DNA from 2 places in the Streptomyces sp. NPDC040545 genome. Region 1 is predicted to be linked to the other one. Evidence: riboswitches for the same ligand, from Rfam matches in the RefSeq annotation. Region 1 holds a riboswitch; the other holds the start of a gene.

Region 1 (9,513 bases):
TTATGAAACGCGCGAAAGCCGCTTCAGCAACAAAGCGGACGTCACGGGCCGGGCGCCCGCCTTGGCCACCCCGTCGGCGACCTCCCGGTCCGTGGAGACCACGACCACCGGCCGGCCGGGCGGTTCCGCACGCACCAACTGGCGGATCAGCTCGTCCGCCGTCACCCCGGCCTTGGAGAACAGCACCCGCACCCCGCGCGGCGGCGCGAGCAGCACCGGGGCCGCCAGTTCCGCCCCGTCGAAGACACAGGTCATCTCCGCGCCCGTCTGCGCGGCCAGCATCGACAGCCCGCCCAGCAGCCGCAGCCGCTGCTTCTCCAGCGGCATCGTCGGATAGCCCGTCTTGGTCACGTTGTACCCGTCGACCACCAGATGGGCCTGAGGCAGCGCCAACAACTGGTCCAGCAACGCCGGATCGGTCTCCGAGAGGGCCCGCGCCGCAATGTCCTTCGGCGTCATCCGGCCCGGCTCCACCGCGTCCACGGTGTCGGCCGGCCGCGTCGAGACGGGCGGCAGGGCCAGCTCCCGGCGGAGCCCCTGGGCCGCGTCCAGCACGGTGTCCAGCAGCAGCCGCAGCCGCATGTCCTCGATGCTGCGCCCCTCACGGGTGGCGCGGCGCGAAGTCTCCAGCGCCGTCTCCACCTCCGCGAGACGGGCCTTGAGCCGCCGGGTCTCGCTCTCGGCGGCGGCCACCCGGGCGGCCGCGTCGCCACGGATCCCGTCGATCTCCGCATTCACCTTGCGCAGGGCCGCGTCACCCCGCTTGACGTCGCTGAGAGCGCTGCGCAGCTTGCGCTGAAGCGATTCCGCTTCCTTGCGGGCCGCGTCCAGTTCGACCCGGATCTGCTCCCCGCCCGTGCGCTGCAGCTCCCGCGCATGGGCCAGCTCCTCGCGCAGGCGCTCCAGCTCGCGCCGGGTCTCCTCGCCGACCCGCTCGGCGTCGGCGCGCTGCGCCTCCTCGCCCGCGGCGGCCACCAGCTTGATCCAGCCGGCCGGCCGCAGGATGAAGGCGGCGGCCGCCACGTCCAGCGGATCCGCGGCGGCCGGGGGCGCGCCGGCCTCCAGCGCGGCGGCCAGGTCGGCCTGCGCCTCGCGCAGCTTCTCGGCGACCCGGCTCCGGAACACGGCGTCGGTCTCGACCGCCGCGGCCATGGCGTTGCCCGCGAACTTGGCGCGCCGGGTCGGGGTGAAACGGGCGTACTGGCGCAGCTGCGCCGGGAGGTCCGCGACCGTCAGTCCGCCGAAGGCGTCCGAGACGAGCGCGACGACCCGGCGCCGCACGCCTTCCGGCAGCGGGTGGTCGAGCGCCTCGGCGGCGTCGCCGGCCGCGTCGGCCGGCTCAGCGCCGCTTGCTGGCTCCACAATCCGTCACCCCTACCGTGATCTTCCTGTGGGTGCGCCTCCGTCAGGAGTCCGCGCCCGGCCTGTCCACGAGCTCGATCTGGTCCACCGCGTTGCACCAGCGGCAGCGGACCGACTCGATGGTCTCATTGACCACCTCGCGCTCCTCGACCTTGGGCTCCCCGGCGAGGTCCAGGTGGACGTACTCCACGACCTTCGACGAACGCGTCACGTCGAAGCGCGTGAGATTGCCGCACAGGGTGCAGCGCCACCGGGTGGTGTCGGTCGGCAGGGGAACCGTCATCAGGCCGCTCTCTCCTTCGTAGCTGATTCAATTAAAGCCGCCCGCGCCGCCGTATGCGTCGTCCTGCGGACCGCAGCTCGTAACCCTACGGCCTGCCACCGCTTCAGGTGGGTCCCCTTGCGTCATGCTCTGTCACATGATCGTGAGGTGGCGGGCCGTTCGCGAGGCCGCCCGGGGACCGGTGGTCACCCATGCGCTGATCGCGGGCTGCGCCGTGGTGTTCGTACTCGGCCCGGCCTCGGGGCTCAACCCGGCCTACGGGACCGGCGAAGAGCTGCTGTCCGCCGGGACGGCCTACTTCCGGCGCTGGGGCGTGGTCCCGGACGAGCTCTTCACGGGCAGTCCCCGCGCCTGGCTGACCCCGCTGACCGCGCTGTTCGTCCACGGCAGCTGGCTGCACCTGCTCGGGAACATGCTCTTCCTGTTCGTTTTCGGGGCGATGGCGGAGGAACGGATGGGCCGCCCGGCGTTCCTCGTCTTCTACCTCTGCACGGGGTACCTGGCGATGGCGGCGTACGCGGCGGCCAACGCGGGCTCCCCGCAGACACTGGTCGGGGCCTCCGGAGCCATCTCGGCCGTGCTGGGCGCCTTCCTCTTCCTGCTCCCGCGCGCGAGGGTGACGAGCCTGTTCCCGTTCCTCTTCTTCCTGCCGCTGCGGTTCCCGGCGTGGATCGTGCTGCTGTTCTGGTTCGCCCTCCAGTGGGTGGCGGCGCAGCGGGCCGGCAGCGGGCCGGGAGTCGCCTATCTGGCCCATCTGGTGGGCTTCTCGGTCGGGTTCTTCTACGCGTGGGTCCGCTATCGGGGTACGACTAGAGTGAGACGACCAGCGACGGCCACCGAGGGAGACAGCCAGCCGTGATCACCGCGATCGTGCTCATCAAGACCAGCGTGGACCGGATCCCCGAGATCGCCGAGTCCATCGCCGCCCTCGAGAACGTCAGCGAGGTCTACTCCGTCACGGGGACGTACGACCTGATCGCGCTGGTCCGCGTGGCCCGTCACGAGAACCTGGCGGACATCATCCCCGGCCGCATCAGCAAGATCCCGGGCGTCGAGGCGACGGACACCCACGTGGCCTTCCGCACGTACTCCCAGCACGACCTGGAGGCGGCGTTCGCGATCGGCCTGGACGCGTAACGCCTCCGGCGCGGTCTGCGGTACGGCCCGGGCCGCGCCCTGCCCCTCGGCTGCGCGGCCGGATCCACGCCGGGCGCGGGCCGTGCGCCGGGCGCGGGCCGTGCGCCGGGCGCGGGCGGTGTGTTCGGATCGGGCGGTGTGCCGGGCGCTGCCCGGACCCGCGCCTCAATCGCCGGCGGGGCTGGATGTGGCGGGCCTGTCGGCAGGGGGCGGGGTGGGGTGCCGGGGCGGGGTGTCTCCTCGGCTCGGCGCGTGCGGGCGTGTCTCGGCCGTACCCGGTGGTTGCGCGCTCGTCCTGCGGGGACACCCCGCCCCGTCCCCCCACCCCTCAGGCTGTCGAAGCCCACAGGGGGATGGGAGCCGGGCTGTCGGAGCCCTGCCGTGGGGCGGGGACACGCAGGAGGGTCCCCGCAGGACGAGGCGCGACCACGGCCGTCTGGCCGGGACGAGCCCGAATGCGCCGAGCCGAGGAGACCCTCGTGCGGGGCACCGCCCCACCCTTTGAAGCCCCGCCGGCGATTGAGGCGACCGCCCCCGCAGGGGCAGCCCACGCCGTGAACCGCCGAGCCGACCGCAGGGCACCCCGCAGGGGACCGGGCGCCGCCCCGGCCGGCAAGGGCAGAGCCGTATCGCACACCGCCGAGCGGACCGCAGGTCACACGGCGGGTACGCAGCGGCCTTCCTCCGTGCGGTACTGCCACTTGGCTCCCGAGGTGACCAGTTCCTTCACCGCGCCGACGAAGCGGTCGACGTGCTCGTCCGGGGTCCCGGCGCCGAAGCTGACGCGGATCGCGTTCAGCGAGCGCTCCCCCGGCGCCGCCTCGGGGGCTCCGCATTCGCCCTGGGCCTGCGGCTCGCTGCCCAGCAGGGTGCGGACCAGCGGGTGGGCGCAGAACAGGCCGTCGCGGACGCCGATCCCGTACTCGGCGGACAGTGCGGCGGCGAAGTGGGAGCTGTTCCAGCCGTCCACGACGAAGGAGATCACGCCGACCCGCGGGGCGTCGTCGCCGAAGAGGGAGAGGATCCGGACCGCCGGGACCTCCGCCAGGCCGCTGCGGACCTTCGCGATGAGGTACTGCTCGCGGGCGACGAGGTTCTCGAAGCCGGCCTCGGTCAGGGCCTTGCAGGCCGAGGCGATGGAGTAGACGCCGATGACGTTCGGAGAGCCGGCCTCGTGGCGGGCCGCGGTGGTGTGCCACTCGACGTCCACGCCGCCGTCCGCACGCCGGGCCACCTTGCGGGAGGCCCCGCCGCCGGCCAGGTACGGCTGCGCTTCCTGCAGCCAGTCCGCGCGTCCGGCGAGCACGCCCGAGCCGAAGGGCGCGTAGAGCTTGTGCCCGGAGAAGGCGACCCAGTCGACGTCCAGCTCCTGCACGGAGACCGGGTGGTGCGGGGCCAGTTGGGCGGCGTCCAGCACGATGCGCGCGCCGTGGGCGTGCGCGGCGGCGGCGAGTTCCCTGACCGGCCACAGCTCGCCGGTGACGTTGGAGGCGCCGGTCACGCAGACCAGGGCGGGGCCGTACGGGTCGCGGTCGGCCAGCGCCCGCTCCAAGGTGGCGACGGCCTCGGCCGGGGTGCGCGGCGCGTTGAGGTAGGTGACCTGTGCGTTCGTCCAGGGCAGCAGGGAGGCGTGGTGCTCGGTCTCGAAGACGAACACCTGGCAGTCGGCGGGGAGTACGGCGGCGAGCAGGTTCAGCGAGTCGGTGGTGGACCGGGTGAAGACGACCTGGTCGGTGGGGCGGCAGTCGAGGAACTCGGCGACGGTGACCCGGCTCTGCTCGAAGAGGTCGGTGGAGAGCTGCGAGAGGTATCCGGCGCCGCGGTGCACGCTGCCGTAGTACGGGGCGTACGCGGCCACGTCGTCCCAGACCCGCTGCAGGGCGGGGGCGCTGGCCGCGTAGTCGAGGGCCGCGTAGGTGACCTCGCCGCCGGTGACGAGGGGGACGGTGACGTCGCGGCCGAGGACGGCGAGCGGCTCGGCACAGGCGGGGTCGGCGGTGGCTGCGGTGGTGGCGACGGCGGCGTTCAGGGTTGCGGACATGGCGGTATCTCCCGGCAGGCAGGGCTGAATGGCTTCGGTGTGCCCGTACGCGGGTACGGCGCTGCGGCCGTCCGGGGTACGGGAGAGTCCTCGGTCCGCGCTGGGCGGGGGGGTACACGGAAGTGACCCTGGTCCGAGGGGTGAAGTAGGGGCGGAGTCGCCCTATCGCATTCGCTTGCTCACGGAAAAAGCTCCTCGAGAAGACCAGGACCCCTGGTGTCGAGGGATCCGCGCTTGCCGTAGGCCTTGCTGCCTACGACCTGGTCATCACCCGGGGCACCCCGCCACGGAAGGAGGGTTGCCGGACAGCAAGCCGGGGCCTAAACGCTGTCACTCGTGACCTGGTCAGCATCCTGCCACAAGATCGCCCGAACGCAAGACCCCGGTCCGAATGGCGGACCGGGGCCGTTGCTTTTCACGCCGTTCTCACACGGCTACGCGTTGCTGGCCGTCACCCAGCGCTCCAGGGCGGCCCGCGCCGCCCCCGAGTCGATGGACTGCGCCGCACGGGCGATACCGGCCGTGATCTGCTCCTCCAGGCTGCCGGGGCCCGGGTCGAGGGCCACCAGGGCCGCCGCCGAGTTCAGCAGCACGGCGTCGCGGACCGGTCCGGTCTCGCCGGCCAGCAGGCGGCGGGCCACGTCCGCGTTGTACGAGGGGTCCCCGCCGGCCAGGGCGGAGACGTCGACCAGGGAGATGCCCACGTCACGGGGGTCGAAGGCGCGCTCGGAGACCTTGCCGTCGCGAACCCACCAGATGCGCGAGGTCGACGTCGTGGTCAGTTCGTCCAGGCCGTCGTCGCCGCGGAAGACCAGCGCGGAGGAGCCCCGCTCGGCGAGCACGCCCGCGATGATCGGGGCCATCCGGGGATCGGCCACGCCGGTCGCCTGGGCGCGCACCCGGGCCGGGTTGGTCAGCGGGCCCAGCGCGTTGAAGAAGGTCCGGATGCCCAGTTCCTTGCGGGCCGCGGCCACATGGCGCAGTGCCGGGTGGAACTTCACGGCGAAGCAGAAGGTGATGCCGGCTTCCTCGGCGACCTCCACGACCCGCTCGCGGCTCAGCTGGAGGTTGACGCCGAGCTTTTCCAGGACGTCCGAGGAGCCGCTCGCGGAGGACGCGGCCCGGTTGCCGTGCTTGACGACCTTGGCGCCGGTACCGGCCACCACGACCGCCGACATCGTGGAGATGTTCACCGTTTTGGCCCCGTCGCCGCCGGTGCCGACGATGTCCACCGTGCGGCCCGGCACCTCGATCAGGTTGGCGTGCGCGTACATCGCCCGTACGAGGCCGTTGATCTCCTCGACCGTCTCCCCCTTGGCCCGCAGCGCGACCGTGAAGCCGGCGATCTGGGCGTCGGTGGCCTCCCCCCGCATGATCCGGTCCATGGCCCAGGCGGTGTCCTCCGCGCGCAGGTCCTGGCCGGTCAGCAGAGCGTCGAGAACGCCCGGCCAGCCACGGGCCGCCACGCTGTCGCCGCCTGCCGGGGTCGCAACGTTCATGGTCCGCTCCTGCTGTCGGTGGGCCGTCCTCATTTTCCGGCGCCCACGTCTGATCGGTCAGGGTTCAGCCTATCCAGCCCCGGTTACGGCAAAGAGCCCCGTCCAGACACTGGACGGGGCTCTCGCCGTGGCGACACCAGGACTGACCGAAATCAGTCCCTCATGCGTTCATACGGGGATCAGTGGTGGCCGTGGCCGGACTGGATCTCCTTGTATTCCTCCACCGTGGGCTTCGGAATCTGGTTGTTCTCGCCGTAGAGGCCCTGGCTGAGCTTCGCGCGCAGCTTCTCGGTGGCCTTCACCTTGCGCTCGACACCGTTCTCGTCGACCGTCGGGCCGATCTCGATCGGCTTGTACTGCTCGTGCGCGGTGAGCTTGTGCAGCTGGCCCGCCGGGAGCGGCTCGTGGACCTCGACGAACTCACCGTGCGGCAGACGCTTGATGATGCCGGTCTCGCGACCGTGCAGCACCTTGTCGTGGTCCCGGCGCTGGAGGCCGAGGCAGATCCGCTTGGTGGCGATGAAGGCGAGGACCGGGACGACGAAGAAGCCGATCCGGACGAACCAGGTGATCGAGTTGATCGACAGGTGGAAGTACTGGGCGAACATGTCGTTGCCGCCGCCGATGAGGAGCACGATGTACTCCGCGATCCAGGCGACACCGAAGGCCGTACGGGTCGGGACGTTGCGCGGGCGGTCCAGGATGTGGTGCTCGCGCTTGTCCCCGGTGACCCAGGACTCGATGAACGGCCAGACGGCGATCGCGCCGAGCACCAGCGGGAAGAGCAGCAGCGGGATGAACACACCCAGGACGAGCGTGTGGCCCCACAGGTTGATCTCCCAGCCGGGCATGGCTCGGATCAGGCCTTCCGGCATACCCATGTACCAGTCGGGCTGCGCACCGGTGGACACGTGGTCCGGGCGGTACGGGCCGAGCGCCCAGATCGGGTTGATCGTGGCGATGGCCGCGACGGCCGAGATGACACCGAAGACCAGGAAGAAGAAGCCTCCGGCCTTGGCCATGTAGACCGGCAGCAGCGGCATGCCGACGACGTTGTCGTTCGTCTTGCCGGGACCCGCGAACTGGGTGTGCTTGTGGTAGAAGACCAGGATCAGGTGGGCCACGAGCAGGCCCATCATGATGCCGGGCAGCAGCAGGATGTGCACCGAGTAGAACCGCGCGACGAAGTCGCCGCCCGGGAACTCCCCGCCGAACAGGAACATCGACAGGTAGGTGCCGACGACCGGGACGGACAGGATGGCGCCCTGCATGAAGCGGACACCGGTACCCGAGAGCAGGTCGTCCGGCAGCGAGTAACCGGTGAATCCGGTGAACATGCCGAGGACCAGCAGCAGGAAGCCGAAGATCCAGTTGACCTCGCGGGGCTTGCGGAACGCGCCGGTGAAGAAGACGCGCATCATGTGCACGACCATGGCCGCGACGAAGATCAGCGCTGCCCAGTGGTGGATCTGACGGATCAGCAGGCCACCGCGGACGTCGAAGCTGATGTCCAGCGTCGAGGCGAAGGCCTCGGACATCATGACGCCCTGCATCGGCACGTACGAGCCGTGGTACACGACCTCGTTCATGCTCGGGTGGAAGAACAGCGTCAGGTACACACCCGTGAGGATGATGATGATGAAGCTGTAGAGGCAGATCTCACCCAGCATGAAGGACCAGTGGTCCGGGAAGATCTTGCGCATGTTGGCCTTGGCCAGGCCGTAGATACCCAGGCGGCCGTCCGCCCAGTCCGCTACTCGCTCGCCGGCCGGCGCTTTGCGCTCGTTGTTGTCGCTGGTGCTCATCCGCGCTCCCAGAATGCAGGACCGACGGGCTCTTCGAAGTCGCCGAGCGCTTCGAGGAAGCCTTCGTCATTCACGCCGATCCGCAGCTGCGGAAGCGCGTGACCGGCCGGGCCGAAGATGACACGGGCGCCGTCGGAGAGGTCGAAGGTGGACTGGTGGCACGGGCAGAGCACGTGGTGCGTCTGCTGCTCGTACAGGCTGATCGGGCAGCCGACGTGGGTGCAGATCTTGGAGTAGGCCACGATCCCGTCGTGGGACCACTCCAGTTCCCTCTTGTCCTTGATGTCGTCCGGCTGGATACGGACGATCATCAGGGCGGCCTTGGCGATCTGGACCTGGAAGTCGTGCTGCTCCTCCTCCAGGCCTTCCGGCCTGGCGAAGGTCAGCGACCCGACGAGCACGTCCTCGGGACGCAGCGGCTCGTTCGTGTTGTCGTTGATGAGCAGCTTGCCCTTGGCCCACAGGGTCTTGCGCAGCTTGTCCTCGGGCAGCGGGCCCAGGTCGCGCAGCAGCATCACGCCGGCGAGCGGCACCATGGCCATCGCGCCCAGCAGCGTGTTGCGGATCAGGGGCCGGCGGCCGATGCCGGACTCGTTCGCGCCGTCGGCGAAGTCCTGCAGGACCTGCGCCTTGACCTCCGGCGGAGCGGCGATCTCGTGGCGCTCGGCGGCGACCTCGACGTCGGACATCAGGGTGCGGGCCCAGTGGACCGCGCCCGCGCCGATGCAGAAGAGGGCCACGCCCAGGGTCAGACCCAGGGAGAAGTTGAGCGCGCTGACCTTCCCGATGGGGAAGATGTAGACGATCTTGTCGACCGGGAAGATCACGTAGGACGCGATGAAGCCGATCGTCGCCAGCATCGACAGGATGAAGAGCATCGCGACGGTGCGCTCGGAGCGCTTCGCCGCCCGCTCGTCGATGTCCTGGATGCGGGGCTTGTGGACCGGCAGGCCCGGGTCGGCGAACGGGTCGTCCGCGACCGCTACGCCACCGTGGTGGGCGTCGCCCTGCTCGCTCGGCAGGTGCTTCTCTTCGGGAATCTCTTGGCTACTCATGACTTCTTGGCCTTAGCGGTGTGGGCCGCGACCCAGACGGCGACAGCGATCAGCGCACCCAGGGCGAAGATCCAGCCGAACAGACCCTCGGAGACGGGGCCGAGGCCACCGAGCTTCAGGCCGCCGGGGCTGGTCGACTTCTCGCCGTTGACGTTCTGGAGGTACGCGATGATGTCCTTCTTCTGCTTCTCCGGCATGGTGCTGTCGGGGAAGGAGGGCATGTTCTGCGGGCCGGTCTGCATGGCCTCGTAGATGTGCTTCGGCGAGACACCCTCAAGGTTGGGGGCGTACTTGCCGTTCGTCAGCGCGCCGCCTTCGCCGGTGAAGTTGT
Region 2 (9,513 bases), on a different contig from region 1:
CGCGGCCGCTGACGAACTGACCTGCTCCTTCGAGGACACGGTGCAGATCAAGGGCGCCGCTCAGGACGTGTACGACTTCATCTACGAAGCGAACCTGTGGACCGACCGGCTGCCCCACGTGATCACGGTGCGCCTGGACGAGCCGACACCCGGGTTGCAGACCCTGGAGATGGACACGCAGTCCAAGGACGGCAGCATCCACACCACCAAGTCGCACCGCGTGGGACTGGCTCCCCACCGGATCGCTTACAAGCAGACCACGCTGCCCGCACTGATCACTCTGCACACGGGTCACTGGACCTTCACGCCGAACGACGACGGCATCGCGGCGTCCTCGCAGCACACCTTCACCGTCAACACGGACAACATCGCCAAGGTGCTCGGAGCGGACGCGACGGTGCAGGACGCGATCGCATACGTACGCACCGCGCTCAGCACCAACAGCAAGGCGACCCTCGGCATCGCGAAGGAGTACGCGGAAGGACTCGCCGGGGAAGGCCGTTCATGACCACGGCGCCCGTTGCCCCGCCCCCAGGGCGGTCCATCGACCAACGGCACATCACGCTGGACGCGGACGGCATCATGCTGTCCGCCCGGCTCGCCCAGCCGGTGCACGTCCCGCCGAGGGCCACGGTCGTCGCCCTGCACGGGGCGGGGATGAGCGCCGGGTACTTCGACGGACCGGCGCACCCGGAGACCTCGCTCCTGGCGGTCGCCGCAGAACTGGGCTTCACGGTGGTGGCCATCGACCGCCCCGGATACGGCCGGTCGGCCGCCCAGCTCCCCTACGGCCAGGGGGTCGTGGCGCAGTCCCACACCCTGGCCGCGGCGCTGCGCCGGCTGGTGGGGCAGTACGAGACGGGCGCGGGCATCTTCCTGATGGGGCACTCCTTCGGGAGCAAGCCGGCGTTGCAGATCGCGGCGGACGGCACGGTCCCCGAGCTCATCGGCCTCGACCTGTCCGGCTGCGGCGCCGAATACCTGATTCCCCCCACCACACCGGCCACCCGCGCCGGAAGCTGGAAGCTCAACTGGGGCCCCTTACGGCTGTACCCCCCGGGGACGTTCCAGTCCAGCGTCGGCGTCGTCGCTCCGGCACCGGAACGTGAACTGGCTGACGCCGCTCAGTGGCCGACGGCGTTCGCAGCACTCGCGGAGCGGATACGCGTTCCGGTCCGGTTCACCTTCGCCGAGCACGAGGCGTGGTGGCGCCGCGACCACCAGGCGCTCACACGGTTGCGGAGCCGGCTGGTCTCGGCGCCCCGGGTCCTGATCGACCACCAGCCCGGCGCAGGCCACAACATCAGCCTCGGCTGGGCGGCACGGGCGTACCACCTGCGGGCTCTCGGCTTCGCGGAGGAGTGCCTGCGGCGGCAGTCACCGGAAACGGGACAACGCGCATGACCCGGGGACTCGTCGGTGAAGGGGACCTCCTCACCGTGAGCACGCCCCCTCCCTCTCGCGCGGAGGAGGAACACCCCCTGGTCGCGGTACTGAACATCTTCGCCCCCGGCATCGGGAACACTCTCGGAAGTACGGAGCGGGAAACGGAGGAAGACGCGCGCTTCATTCCGTACGACGCGGTGGCCCGGCGCCTGGCACGACTGGGGCTGTCATGACCGCGAGGGCGAGGCCGAGCCGGGCGCCGGAGAGCCTCTTCCTCGCCTGCGACCTGCAGGCGCCGGGGGCCGAGGCAGCGGCCCGAGCGGCACTCCGCCGCCTTTCCCCCGACGACCAGGAGCGCGTGGCACGCCTGCGCCGCCCCGCCGATCGGACGCGCTCGGTGCTGGCCCGCCGACTGGCCCTCCAAGCCGCAGGCCGGCTTCTCGGCGTCCCGTGGACCGGACTCCAGCTCGGGCGTCATCGCGATGGGCGCCCGTACGTGAAGACGCAGCCGCACCTGTTCGTGAGCATGGCGCACAGTGGCCGCTACGCGGTGGCCGCCGCGGCGCTTGGCGCGCGGGCAGGTGTGGACGTGGAGGAGATCTCGCGCGTGTCCGGGCTGCCGGACAGTGCCTTCCTCACTCCGGCCGAGATCTCCGCCCTGCCCTCGGCAGGGCGCGCCGCGGAGCACAGGGCGGCGCTGTGGGTGATGAAGGAAGCCGCGATGAAACTGACGGGCGAGGGCATGCGCGCGGGCATGAAGCGCGTCGGCTTCCGGCGGCAGGGAGATCCGCGGATTCCCTTTTCCGCGCACACGCCCTACACCGCCGGCGAGTTCAATGTCTGCCGTCTCCCCGGCGGGTACGTCTGCGCAGTGGGAGTTTCGGCGGGTGTACCACCCGCCGCTCCGACGGTCCTTGCCGTCGGCCCTCGAACACGGATGGAAACAGAGAGGACCGACTTCTCCGTGCATCCCTTCCAAGAACACGGCACCGCGTCACCGGCCGCACACCGAGCGGAACAGGACGAGGAGGTGGAGGTGGAGGTGGAGGAGGCTGAATCTCACATCTGGCTCAGCGTCAACTGAGTACGGCCACGGCCACGGCCACGGGCACCCCATGAGACCGGTCAGGGCGAGCGAGCAGCAGCTCTGACCACACCGCCCCGACGGCTCGCGCGTTCGTCATCTGCCGTGCCCTTCTCGCCACAACGGCGGGGAAGGCACGGCATTCCTCCCGGTACAAGCGGTATGCGTGTGGTGATCCCCCGGCCACGGCTGCACGCTGCACCGGGATGGGACGAATGCGCGGGTCGTCGGGGCCCACTGATTTTCTGACGCCTCCCGGAACGCCCGAGGGCGGCACCCCCGTGGGGGTGCCGCCCTCGTTCGAGAACAGCCGATCAACCGGTGGCCGGAGCCGGGGTCGATCAGAAGTCCATGTCACCACCCGGCATGCCGCCGCCCGCGGGGGCACCGGCCTTCTCGGGCTTGTCGGCGATGACGGCCTCGGTCGTCAGGAACAGCGCGGCGATCGACGCGGCGTTCTGCAGCGCGGAGCGCGTGACCTTCGCCGGGTCGATAATGCCCTCGGCGATCATGTCGACGTACTCGCCGGTCGCGGCGTTCAGGCCGTGACCGATCGGCAGGTTGCGCACCTTCTCGACGACGACGCCACCCTCGAGACCACCGTTGACGGCGATCTGCTTGAGCGGGGCCTCCAGCGCGAGCTTCACGGCGTTGGCGCCGGTCGCCTCGTCACCCTCGAGCTCCAGCTTCTCGAAGACCGCGGAGGCCTGCAGCAGGGCCACGCCACCACCGGCGACGATGCCCTCCTCGACGGCCGCCTTCGCGTTGCGAACGGCGTCCTCGATGCGGTGCTTGCGCTCCTTGAGCTCGACCTCGGTCGCGGCACCGGCCTTGATGACGGCCACGCCGCCGGCCAGCTTCGCGAGGCGCTCCTGGAGCTTCTCGCGGTCGTAGTCCGAGTCGGAGTTCTCGATCTCGGCGCGGATCTGGTTCACGCGACCGGCGACCTGGTCGCTGTCACCGGCACCGTCGACGATGGTGGTCTCGTCCTTGGTGATGACGACCTTGCGGGCGCGGCCGAGCAGGTCGAGACCGGCGTTCTCCAGCTTGAGGCCGACCTCCTCGGAGATGACCGTGCCGCCCGTGAGGATGGCGATGTCACCGAGCATGGCCTTGCGGCGGTCACCGAAGCCCGGGGCCTTGACGGCGACGGACTTGAAGGTGCCACGGATCTTGTTGACGACGAGGGTGGAGAGCGCCTCGCCCTCGACGTCCTCGGCGATGATCAGCAGCGGCTTGCCGGACTGCATGACCTTCTCCAGGAGCGGCAGCAGGTCCTTGACCGAGCCGATCTTGGAGTTGACGATCAGGATGTACGGGTCGTCGAGGGACGACTCCATGCGCTCCATGTCGGTGGCGAAGTACGCCGAGATGTAGCCCTTGTCGAAGCGCATACCCTCGGTGAGCTCCAGCTCCAGACCGAAGGTCTGGGACTCCTCGACGGTGATGACGCCTTCCTTGCCGACCTTGTCCATGGCCTCGGCGATGAGCTCGCCGATCTGGGTGTCGGCGGCGGAGATGGAGGCCGTGGAAGCGATCTGCTCCTTGGTCTCGACGTCCTTGGCCTGGGCGAGCAGGGCGGCGGAGACGGCCTCGACGGCCTTCTCGATACCACGCTTGAGGGCCATCGGGTTGGCACCGGCGGCCACGTTGCGCAGACCCTCGCGGACGAGCGCCTGGGCCAGCACGGTGGCGGTGGTCGTACCGTCGCCGGCGACGTCGTCCGTCTTCTTGGCGACTTCCTTGACCAGCTCGGCGCCGATCTTCTCGTACGGGTCCTCGAGCTCGATCTCCTTGGCGATGGAGACACCATCGTTGGTGATCGTGGGGGCGCCCCACTTCTTCTCAAGGACGACGTTGCGACCCTTGGGGCCAAGGGTGACCTTGACGGCGTCGGCGAGCTGGTTCATCCCACGCTCGAGGCCGCGGCGGGCCTCCTCGTCGAACGCAATGATCTTGGCCATCTGAAGTGGTCCTCCCGGACAGCGGTGGATTGCTCCCAGGACCGCGCCCGCGCCCGCGACGGACGGCCTGCGTGCCCGGCGGTTCCTTCCCGCCGGACCCTGCGGGCCTCACCGACCCGGTCCTCGTTTCAGTAGCACTCTCACGTGGAGAGTGCTAACGCCAATGATTAGCACTCGACCCCTCCGAGTGCAAGCGGCTTCGCGCATCGCCCCGCTACTACCGGGCACACGGACGAGGGGCCCCCATCCCGTGTCCAGGATGTGGGCCCCTCGTGGTGTTCCAGGTCTTCGCTGAAGACTGTGCGTCGGTGGTCGATCGCGCCAGGACTAGCCGAGTGCGAGTTTGACCATGTCCGCCTGCGGACCCTTCTGGCCCTGCGAGATCTCGAACTCGACCCGCTGACCCTCTTCAAGGGTGCGGTACCCGTCCATCTGGATGGCGCTGTAGTGGACGAACACATCCGCACCACCGTCGACCGCGATGAAGCCGTAGCCCTTCTCCGCGTTGAACCACTTGACGGTGCCCTGAGCCATGCCTAACTCCCCTATTACTGGCCCTTGCGCAGGAACGCACTTCACGATCCCGGGTCAGAACTTGCGTCGGAACGCGTCGACCGAGGCTGAATGTATCTGCGCGGATGCTGTCTGCAACAGGTCAATCCGATGAGAATTCTGGACACCGAGAAACATTGAAATAGAGTGAAAATTTGCCATACTCCCGGGCAACTCGGGCCTGACATATCTCGCCAAAGCCCCATACCGCACTCGCATGTTGGCCCGATGTCGACCCTTGCGCGGCCCGTTCATATGCAGGGGGCAAGAACAGCGGAGGGGACTTCCCCAACCCTACCGCGCCCAATCAAGCAGAATTGCCCCCTCCGCTTTTGCGGAGGGGGCAATTTCGGTTTGCGCGTGTCACCTGGGCGGTGACGGGGATGCGGCCGGGGAGACCCGGGGAATCAGCAGCCGCCGGCGACGGCCGGGATGATCGAAACGCCGGCGCCGTCGGGCGTCGCCGCCTGCAGCCCGCCCTCGAAGCGCACGTCGTCGTCGTTGACGTAGACGTTCACGAAACGGCGCAGCTTGCCCTGGTCGTCCAGGACGCGCGCGGCGATGCCCGGGTGGTTCTTCTCCAGGGACTCGATGACCTCGGCGAGGGTCGCGCCCTCCGCCGGGACCTCGGCGACGCCGCCGGTGTAGGTGCGCAGGATGGTGGGGATGCGGACGTTGACGCTCATGGCGCTACTGCCTTTCCGGGAGTACGTGGAGGGTGGTCAGGCCAGGCCGGCGGCGCGGAAGGCGTCCAGGCTCGGGCGGATGGTGGCGGTCTGCCCGCTGTCCGCGGCCACCGCCTCCAGGGTCTTGAGGCCGTCACCGGTGTTGAGGACGACGGTGGTCAGCGTCGGGTCGAGCTGACCGTTGTCGATGAGCTTCTTCGTCACGCCGACGGTCACACCGCCCGCGGTCTCGGCGAAGATGCCCTCGGTCTGCGCGAGGATCTTGATGGCCTCGACGACCTGCTCGTCGGTGACGTCCTCGACGAAACCGCCGGTGCGGCGGGCGATGTCCAGGACGTACGGGCCGTCCGCCGGGTTGCCGATGGCCAGCGACTTGGCGATGGTGTTCGGCTTCTGCGGGCGGACCACGTCGTGACCGGCCTTGAAGGCGGTGGACACCGGGGAGCAGCCCTCGGCCTGGGCGCCGAAGATCTTGTACGGCTTGTCCTCGACGAGGCCGAGCTTGATGAGCTCCTGCAGACCCTTGTCGATCTTCGTCAGCTGCGAGCCGGACGCGATCGGGATCACGATCTGGTCGGGCAGCTGCCAGCCGAGCTGCTCGCAGATCTCGTACGCGAGCGTCTTGGAGCCCTCGCCGTAGTACGGACGCAGGTTGACGTTGACGAAGCCCCAGCCCTCGCCCAGCGGGTCGCCGATGAGCTCGGAGCAGAAACGGTTGACGTCGTCGTAGTTGCCCTCGATGCCGACAAGGTCGCCGCCGTACACACCGGCCATGACGACCTTGCCCTGCTCCAGGTCGTGCGGGATGAACACGCAGGAACGGAAGCCGGCCCGGGCGGCCGCGGCGCCGACGGCGCCGGCCAGGTTGCCGGTCGAGGAGCAGGACAGGGTGGTGAAGCCGAAGGCGCGGGCGGCCTCGACGGCGATGGCCACGACGCGGTCCTTGAAGGAGTGCGTCGGGTTGCCGGAGTCGTCCTTGACGTAGAGCTTGCCGGTGATGCCCAGTTCCTTGGCCAGGTTGGCCGCGTCCACGAGCTTGGTGAAGCCGGGGTTCAGGCTGGGCTTGGAGGCCACGTCCGCGGGGACGGGCAGCAGCGGCGCGTAGCGCCAGATGTTGTTCGGGCCGGCCTCGATCGCGGCGCGCAGGGCCTCGACGTCTTCAGATGAACCAGTGCCGGTCGGGAGGTCGTAGGCGACTTCCAGCGGTCCGAAGCACTCGGCGCACGCGAAGATGGGGCCGAGGTCGAAGCGGGTACCGCACTCGCGACAGGAAAGGCCGGTGGCAGGTCCGAGATCAACAGAGGTGGCGACAGTCTGTGCAGCCATGATGGCGAGGCCCTTTCTCCTCATCTTCCCCATGGCGCACTTCGCCATGAGACGGAATTGGCACCTTCCCTAGCCGGGGACCTCGCTGACGAGCGCTGACGCGCGATCGCGAGAACCGACTGGAGGGTTGCCGGGGCTTCAACGGGCCGTGTCCCTCTGCCCCTCTGGATGAGCGGTATGGCACCGGCACACGCGCTCTGTGGCGCGCCGGTGCGTTTGTACGCGGGGACCCCCGGCATGCGGTGGTCCTTCGCGTTGTTCAAGACTGTAACCGAAGGCCCGGGCGGTTGAGACAGCCGTCCGAACCGCGAGATGGATCACATAAGGGCGAATATCGCCGACACGCAGGGAGTGCTGAGGGTGCTGGAAGAGGTGGAGCGATGGCTGGCCGACCGCTCCTGGTCCGCCGCCGACCGACCGCTCGACCAGCTGCTCGACCGGAAACGGGCGGCCGGGACCACGGTCAGCGTGGTGCTGCCCGCGCTGGACGAGGAGGCGACGGTCGGCGCGATCGTCGAGACCGTCCGGCGTGAGCTGATCGAGGGACTGCCCGTCCCCCTGGTCGACGAGCTGGTCGTCATCGACTCCGGCTCCGCCGACCGGACCGCGGAGGTCGCGGCGAAGGCCGGGGCCCGGGTGGTGCACCGCGACGAGATCCTGCCCCGCCTCCCGGCGCTGCCCGGCAAGGGCGAGGTGCTGTGGCGCTCGCTGCTGGCCACCGGTGGGGACATCGTCTGCTTCGTCGACGCCGACCTGCGGGACTTCTCCGCCACCTTCGTCTCCGGCATCGTCGGACCGCTGCTGACCGACCCCGGCGTGCAGTTCGTCAAGGCGATGTACGACCGGCCGCTCGGGGACACCCCGGGCCAGGGCGGCCGGGTCACCGAGCTGGTCGCCCGCCCGCTCCTGAACCTCCACTGGCCGCAGCTGGCCGGCTTCGTGCAGCCGCTCGGCGGCGAGTACGCCGTACGCCGCTCGCTGCTGGAACGGCTGCCGTTCCCCGTCGGGTACGGCGTCGAGCTGGGCCTGCTGGTCGACGCGCTGCACACGGTCGGGCTGGACGCTCTGGCCCAGGTGGACGTGGGCGTACGGGTCCACCGCCACCAGGACGGGCAGGCGCTGGGCCGGATGGCCGCGGCGATCTACCGCACCGCCCAGGTACGGCTCTCGCGCGGGCACCTCGTGCGGCCGGAGCTCACGCAGTTCGAGCGCGGGCCGGAGGGCTTCGTACCGCGGACGCATCCGGTGGACACGGAGGAGCGGCCGCCGATGGCGGGCGTCAAGGAGTACGCGCTGCGCCGCGTGGCGTGAGGGAACGTACGGTTTGAGCGGGCCCGGGCCGGGCTAGGTTGGCCGCATGGCTTCCCAGGTGCTCGTCGCAGCGAACCGCGGCCCCCTCTCCTACGCCCTCGCCGAGGACGGGACGCTCAGCGCCCGGCGCGGCGGGGGCGGTCTCGTCTCCGGCCTCTCCACGGCCCTCGCGGAGCAGCCGGGGGCGCTGTGGATCTGCGCGGCGCTGTCGGACGCGGACCGGGAGGCGGTCCGCCGGGGCGTGGCCGAACCAGGCGTCCGGATGCTGGACATCGATCCCACGATGTACGACGACGCGTACAACGGCATCGCCAACTCTGTGCTGTGGTTCACGCACCACCACCTGTACGACATCCCGCGCGAGCCGGTCTTCGACGCCGGGTTCCGGCGGCAGTGGGAGTCGTACGAGCGCTACAACCACGCGTTCGCCGAGGCCCTGGCCGAGGAGGCCGCCGAGGGCGCGCGAGTGCTGGTCCAGGACTACCACCTGGCCCTGGTGCCCGGACTGCTGCGGGTGCTCCGCCCCGACCTGCGGATCGCGCACTTCACGCACACCCCGTGGGCCGCGCCCGGCTATCTCGCCATGCTGCCGGACACGGTCCGCGAGACCCTGCTGTGGGGCATGCTCGGCGCGGACGTGCTCGGCTTCCACACCGAGGCGTGGGCGGCCGAGTTCCTGGGCTCGGCGCAGCTGGACGACGCGTGGGGGCGGTCCGAGGTGCGCGACGGCTCGGTGGTGGAGCACCGCCGGTACACGGTGTGGCCCACCCGCACCACGCACGTGCGCGCGTACCCGCTGGGCGTGGACGGGGACGAGCTGCGGGCGCTGGCGCACCGGCCGGAGGTGGACGCGAAGCTGGCGGAGCTGCGGGCGGAGGTCGACGGCCTGCGGACGATCCTCCGCGTGGACCGCACGGAGCTGTCGAAAAACATCCTGCGCGGCCTGCTGGCGTACCGGGAACTGCTGACCACGCGCCCGCAGTGGCGGGGCCGGGTGGTCCACCTGGCGTCGGCGTACCCGTCGCGGCAGGACCTGGCGGTGTACCGGAACTACACGGCCGCGGTGGCGGAGCTGGCGGCGGAGATCAACGCGGAGTTCGGTACGGAGGACTGGCAGCCGGTGCTGGTGTCGGTGAAGGACGACTTCGCACGCTCGCTGGCGGCGTACCGGCTGGCGGACGTGGCGCTGGTGAACCCGGTGCGG

What was found. A riboswitch is a leader RNA that binds a small molecule or an ion and turns the genes downstream of it on or off. The one in region 1 is predicted to bind S-adenosylmethionine.
Region 2: it holds a riboswitch for S-adenosylmethionine, as region 1 does, so the genes downstream of both, thrC (threonine synthase) here and ACZ573_RS11950 (aminotransferase class V-fold PLP-dependent enzyme) in region 1, are expected to answer to the same signal.

Annotation. Positions count from the first base shown of each region.
Region 1 covers NZ_JBVIWA010000004.1:326,477-335,989, reverse strand. Annotated here, with positions in the region: gene ACZ573_RS11970 (NYN domain-containing protein) at 1-1,365, opposite strand; gene ACZ573_RS11965 (hypothetical protein) at 1,406-1,645, opposite strand; gene ACZ573_RS11960 (rhomboid family intramembrane serine protease) at 1,770-2,504, shown strand; gene ACZ573_RS11955 (Lrp/AsnC family transcriptional regulator) at 2,501-2,782, shown strand; gene ACZ573_RS11950 (aminotransferase class V-fold PLP-dependent enzyme) at 3,438-4,823, opposite strand; SAM riboswitch class IV at 5,049-5,165, opposite strand; gene trpD (anthranilate phosphoribosyltransferase) at 5,258-6,322, opposite strand; gene qcrB (cytochrome bc1 complex cytochrome b subunit) at 6,502-8,127, opposite strand; gene qcrA (cytochrome bc1 complex Rieske iron-sulfur subunit) at 8,124-9,182, opposite strand; gene qcrC (cytochrome bc1 complex diheme cytochrome c subunit) at 9,179-9,513, opposite strand, start outside.
Region 2 covers NZ_JBVIWA010000015.1:89,296-98,808, forward strand. Annotated here, with positions in the region: gene ACZ573_RS26200 (aromatase/cyclase) at 1-508, shown strand, start outside; gene ACZ573_RS26205 (alpha/beta fold hydrolase) at 505-1,404, shown strand; gene ACZ573_RS26210 (hypothetical protein) at 1,440-1,619, shown strand; gene ACZ573_RS26215 (4'-phosphopantetheinyl transferase family protein) at 1,616-2,470, shown strand; gene groL (chaperonin GroEL) at 2,812-4,434, opposite strand; gene ACZ573_RS26225 (cold-shock protein) at 4,762-4,968, opposite strand; gene ACZ573_RS26230 (MoaD/ThiS family protein) at 5,394-5,672, opposite strand; gene thrC (threonine synthase) at 5,709-6,998, opposite strand; SAM riboswitch class I at 7,016-7,173, opposite strand; gene ACZ573_RS26240 (glucosyl-3-phosphoglycerate synthase) at 7,359-8,309, shown strand; gene ACZ573_RS26245 (alpha,alpha-trehalose-phosphate synthase (UDP-forming)) at 8,356-9,513, shown strand, end outside.